DNA from 2 places in the Ligilactobacillus sp. JN-6 (Y).1 genome. Region 2 is predicted to be linked to the other one. Evidence: predicted binding sites of a transcription regulator. Region 2 holds the regulator's gene; the other holds the start of a gene.
The links. Region 2 encodes Rex, which represses fermentation and respiration genes when NADH is low (regulators of the CRP and FNR family bind a similar motif). Its sites were predicted from a motif close to TTGTGAANTANTTCACAA; they were not measured.
Positions count from the first base shown of each region.

Region 1: a site for Rex is predicted at 892-909, ahead of pflB (formate C-acetyltransferase). Genes of this name have one in related genera too.

Region 1 covers NZ_CM176599.1:1,019,225-1,022,443, forward strand. The annotation lists gene AC3XNE_RS04770 (adenylosuccinate synthase) at 1-238, shown strand, start outside; gene pflB (formate C-acetyltransferase) at 1,138-3,219, shown strand, end outside.
Region 2 covers NZ_CM176599.1:1,762,996-1,766,214, reverse strand. The annotation lists gene groL (chaperonin GroEL) at 1-400, opposite strand, end outside; gene groES (co-chaperone GroES) at 448-732, opposite strand; gene AC3XNE_RS08140 (CPBP family intramembrane glutamic endopeptidase) at 914-1,540, shown strand; gene AC3XNE_RS08135 (redox-sensing transcriptional repressor Rex) at 1,624-2,256, opposite strand; gene AC3XNE_RS08130 (ABC-F family ATP-binding cassette domain-containing protein) at 2,431-3,219, shown strand, end outside.

The sequences.
Region 1 (3,219 bases), 740 kb from region 2:
AAAAATTTATCATTATCCAGCAAATTTGGAAGACCTGAAAGCTTGCAAACCAATTTATGAGACACTTCCTGGTTGGACCGAAGACATCACCTCATGCAAGACTTTGGAAGATCTGCCGGAAAATGCTCGGGCATATTTGCATCGCGTCCAAGATTTAGTCGGCGTAAAAATTTCAACTTTTTCTGTAGGCCCAGATCGTGATCAGACTAATGTTTTAGATAATGTTTGGGGCATCTGATAGATACGAATAGGTGAGTTGATCAAAATTTAAATCAAAAAATAAAGTCGGCTAAACGTGTTGTTTGGCTGGCTTTTTAGCGCTTGCCTGAATTTGAAAGGGAACGTAGGCAAAATTTTAAAGTTTTAGGAAATTATATTTTTCAAATATACAAATTCATTAAGAGTATATTCACTGGTAAATCAAGATTTTCTCTTAAATTTGTAGCAGATATTTTGCTTTTATACAGAAAATATTGAGTAAGGGGAATGATCCAAAAATTTTTTTGACGAGCAATAACTTGCTGTCCTAAGAGAAAACATGTCAAGTAAAATATTTGAACAATATTCGTACTTTTATTTACATATCTGGCGCGGTAAAATAAGGAAGTGTTAAGTAATCGGAACGGACGTTTGAGCGTCGTTGAATTCGGTATTGGAGGAATGTTGCATGTCATTAACAGCTAAGGCCTCAACTGAAAAATTGGTTGAAACAGTGATGGAAAGGCGTTCGTGTTCTTATCAAGAGGCAATTTTATTTTTACTGCGGTACGCGCAGAGATCTAAAAACTAGATAATTAATGAAACTAGGGCTGGGATTATACAGCTCTTTTTTTAATATAAATAGTGAAAGACGAAACAAATTAGATAATTTATTTTATGTTTTGCAAAATATTGTGAACTATATAACTGAATTTTATAGGTTATCCAAGAGACTTTCATTTTATAAGTTCCTTTTTAAAAAGGATTGTATGCGCTAACACAAAAAACAAAATCACCATATTTTTCTTGAATTCTTTGTGAAATGTGATTAAAAACCAAGGATATTTAATGTTGAAATGAATCACAAAGTGTTGTACTATAAAGTGGAAGAAAGCGTTTGAACTAACGTTTTCAAATTTGGGGAGGTTATTTATTATGATGAACAAAGTTGAAGAAAAAGTATCTTCTGCTTGGGATGGATTCAAAAAAGGTCAATGGCAATCGGAAATTGATATCCGTGATTTCATTGAGAAAAACTATGCCCAGTATAATGGTGATGAATCATTCCTGCAGGGTCCGACTGACGCAACTACTAAGTTAAATGACGAATTAACTGAATTAAAGATGAAACAACGTAAAGTTGGCGTTTTAGATGCTGATACTAAAGTTGTTTCCACTATCACTTCTCATGCTCCTGGTTATCTTGATAAAGATTTAGAAAAAATTGTTGGTTTACAAACTGACAAGCCTTTAAAACGTTCATTGATGCCACAAGGCGGTATTCGTATGGCTAAAGATGCTTTGGAAACTAACGGTTATAAACTCGATCCAGAAGTAGAATACTTCTATAGCAAGATCCAGAAATCACATAACCAAGGTGTCTTTGATGCTTATGACGAAGATATTCGTAAGGCACGCCATAACAAGATCTTGACTGGTTTGCCTGATGCATACGGACGTGGCCGGATCGTTGCTGATTTCCCACGTGTTGCTTTGTATGGTATTGATCGTTTGATCGAAGAAAAGGTGCATGACTTGGATCTAACTGGTGACGGTGAAATGACTAGTGATGTTATCGACAAACGTGAGCACATCTCTGACCAGATCCGTGCCTTGAAAGACATGAAGACAATGGCTGAATCATATGGCTATGATATTTCTAAGCCAGCCGTTAATGCGCAAGAAGCTATTCAATGGGTCTATTTTGGTTACTTGGCAGCTATCAAAACACAAAATGGTGCTGCAATGTCTATTGGCCGTGTTGATACATTTATGGATATTTATATCAATCGTGATATCGAACGTGGTGTCCTGACAGAAAAAGATGCCCAAGAATTGATCGACCAATTTACTATGAAATTACGGATGGTCTTCTTCATGCGGACACCGGAATATAATTCATTGTTCACTGGTGATCCTATCTGGGCAACATTATCATTGGCTGGTACAGGATTAGATGGCCGTCATCACGTAACTAAGACAGCTTATCGTTTCTTGAACACTTTGCATAATATGGGTGCTGCTCCTGAACCAAACATCACTTTACTTTGGTCAGACGATTTGCCTATGACGTTCAAACGTTATGCTTCAAGTGTTTCGATCGAGAGTTCAACTATTCAGTACGAAAATGACGATTTGATGAAGAGACAATGGGGTACAGATTACTACGGCATCGCTTGCTGTGTTTCTGCACAACCAGTTGACTCAGGTGTCCAATTCTTCGGTGCTCGTGCTAACTTAGCCAAGACGGTTCTGTATGCCTTGAATGAAGGTCGTGACGAGATCACTGGTCTGCAAGTTGGGCCTGAATTGAAGAAGATGAGTTCAGAGTATATTGATTATGATGAATTCATGGACAAATTAGATAAGATGATGGACTGGTTGGCTGACGTCTATGTTAACGCACTGAATGTTATTCATTATATGCATGACAAGTATTACTATGAATCCGCACAGTTGGCATTGAAGAACACTGATTTGGATTACACATTCGCTACGGGTCTTTCAGGCTTGTCAGTAGCTGCTGATTCGATCTCAGCTATCAAATATGGCCATGTTAAAGCTATCCGTAATGAAGATGGTTTGACAGTTGACTTTAAGGCTGACAATGAATATCCACGTTATGGTAATAATGATGATCGTGCTGATGAGATCGTTACATGGTTAGTTAAGACAATGTACGAGAAGATGAACACACATCATTTGTATAGAGATGCTGAATTGTCAACTTCTGCCTTAACAATTACTTCAAACGTTGTTTACGGTAAAAACACAGGTGCTACTCCTAATGGACGTGAACAAGGCGAACCATTTGTTCCAGGTGCTAACCCAGCATATGGTGCTGATGTTTCTGGTGCTTTGGCTTCATTGCTTTCAGTTGCTAAGATCCCTTACAAGTATGCAACAGATGGTATTTCTAACACATTTGCTGTAACACCAACAACACTTGGTAAAGTTGAAGATGAACAAGAAGATACACTGGTAAATATGATCGATGGTTATATGAAGAATAACGGTCAT
Region 2 (3,219 bases):
ACATTTCATGTAATGCTTCAACGGCAGCCTTAGTAGCCTTATCGATACCAGTTCTGATACCAACAGGATTAGCACCGGCTGTCACATTTTTCATACCTTCTGCAACGATTGCTTGAGCCAAAACCGTAGCTGTTGTTGTACCGTCACCGGCGATGTCATTTGTTTTAGATGCAACTTCAGAAACTAACTTTGCACCCATATTTTCAAAATGATCTTCCAACTCAATGTCTTTAGCGATCGTAACACCGTCATTAGTAATAGTCGGAGAACCGTATGATTGTTCCAAAACTACGTTGCGACCTTTTGGTCCAAGTGTTGATTTTACTGTATTTGCTAATTTATCTACACCAGCAAGCATTTTTGCTCGTGCATCTTCTGAAAACTTAATTTGCTTAGCCATTAATTTCACCTCATCAAAAATTAGAGTTCTATGCTTTATGAAAGAATTTATTCGATCACGGCAACAATGTCATTGGCACGAACGACCAAATACTTGTCACCTTCATATGTTACTTCAGTACCTGCATATTTATCGTAGATTACTGAGTCCCCAGCTTTTACTTCTGGTACACTCTTTTCACCGTTGTCCAGGACTCGACCAGCACCCACAGCAACGACTTTACCAGTTTGAGGTTTTTCTTTAGCATTACTTGCTAAAACGATCCCACCAACTGTTTGTTCTTCTTCTTCTTGAACTTCAAGAATAACTCTGTCTCCTAACGGTTTCAGCACTCTAGATCCCTCCAATATATTTTTAGCACTCAACACACTTAAGTGCTAATTCAATTACAATTATTATAATAAACACTTTATTTCTAAATTGCAAGTACTTTTTGTCACTCTCTTTGTCTGAGTGCTAATTTTCTTAGAAAATATGCTATAATGTCTGAAGCAGTACAAAGGAGTCATCTAATTGAAACTAAAATCTAATTCATTAAGTCTTTTTTTAGGGTATTTCATCTTAGTCCTTATCCAACAAGTAGCCTTCCACTTTATTCACAATAATGATATTTTATATCCAGTGCAGACCACCCTTAGTCTTCTCGGAGCACTTGGTTTGATCTGGTCAATGCATCATTTCAAATATACTAATCTATTGGAAGATAAGAAAACTGGTTTTTGGAAGTCGCTTCTATGGTCGCTTAGCGGCACGGTCGGACTTTTAATTACTCAAAGGATCTTCCTTTGGTTTGAGGCTGCTATCCTTCATCAGCCGGCAGTTTCCGAAAACACTAGCCAATTAATGGCAGTAGCCGCCAAGTATCCGTACTATATACTGGTAATTGTGATCACAGAACCACTTATCGAGGAACTGATCTTCCGTAAGGTTTTATTTGGAAATTTTGTCTTTTGGTTTAGGCCATGGCAAACAGCAATACTTTCCAGCCTACTTTTTGCATTAGGTCATGGGGATGGTCATTTTTTGACCTATACCGCTATTGGTTTGATACTCTGTTTCATTTACCAAAAGACAGGTAGGATCCAGACTTCCATGCTTTCGCATATTTTAATGAACCTTTTTGTTTTATTTATCCACTAAAAAAATCGTAGAGATTTGCTATAGCTAGTAGGTCTCTACGATTTTTTTAAAACTGTCTCCATCAATGGTCTCACTTTTCTAAATTATTGATCGACATGATTTAAGAAATAAATCAAAGTTTGTAATTCATTGGTTAAATCGACATTTTGGATCCGTACATTATCTTGAACAGTCACACGTAAAGGCGTAAAGTTCAAAATACCTTTAACACCAGCAGAAACAAGTTCATCAGTAACACGTTGTGCGACTGGAGAAGGGACGGTTAAAATAACAACTTCTATCTGTTGTTCAACTAATTGTTCCTTCATTTCACTCATGGGGTAAATTGGAACACCGCTTTGAATAGTGCCGGTGATCCGGTCATCAATGTCGAAAGCTGCACTGATCCTTACATTGTTACTGCCATGGAAATTATAATTCAACAACGCGTGTCCTAAATTACCTACACCGATCAGCCCAACATTAGTCAACTTGTCTTGGTTCAACGTCTTCTTAAAGAAGTCTAAGAGACTTTTAACGTCATAACCGTAACCCCTTTTCCCTAGTGCACCAAAATACGAAAAATCACGTCTGATCGTTGCAGAATCAACCTTAACTGCTTCAGCTAATTCAGTTGAAGAGATCCTTTTCTTACCGGAATTAAATAATATACCTAAATAGCGATAGTAAATTGGCAATCTTTTAGCCGTTGCTCTAGGTATTTTTGCATTCACCATTTTTATGCCCCTTTCACAAATACTCACGTAAGTAATTTTACCATATAAAATTTCACAATCAAACAAAAAGTTCATTAGTTCACAACTTAATTGGAAAAATTTAAATTTACAACGATATATTGCAAGGTATGCTAAAATGGTTTAGTAGAATAAAAATAGGCAGGTGAAATTTTTATGCTTTTATTACAAGTCCAACAAGTAGCTCGTATTTTTGCTGGAGATCCACTTTTTCAAAACGTAAACCTGAATATCCAAGACAATTCGCGGATCGCTCTTGTCGGGCCGAACGGAGCTGGTAAATCTACATTGATCAAAATGATCACTGGTGAAAATGAACCTGACGAAGGACAAATCGTTGGACGAAAAGGATTGACCATCGGTTACTTAGCCCAGGATACCGGCTTAGAATCTGAAGATACCATTTACAATGAAATGTTAAAAGTCTTCTCGGGCTTGATCAAAATGGAACAACAGATCCATGAATTAGAAAATAAGATCGCCAAAAGTAAAGATCATACTTCTGGAACTTATCAATCTTTATTAAAACAATATGACCAAACGGTGCACGATTTTGAAGCACAAAATGGTTATGGCTACCAAGCAGAGATCCGTTCGGTACTTCACGGTTTTAATTTTGAAGAAGCAGATTTTGACAAAAAAATATCTTCTTTGTCAGGTGGGCAAAAGAGACGCCTCGCTTTGGCTCGTTTGCTTCTTGAAAAAAGAGATCTACTGGTCTTGGACGAACCAACAAACCACCTAGACATTGAAACATTACAGTGGCTGGAAAATTATCTCCAAGGATATCCAGGAGCTTTGTTACTCGTTTCTCATGATCGTTATTTCCTTGACAAGATCGTTACAGAAGTCTGCAACATTAGTCACAAGCGAGCTAAAACATACCCTGGAAATTACACTTCGTTTGTGAAGCAAAAAAAAGAAGATCAAAAACAAGCTTGGAAG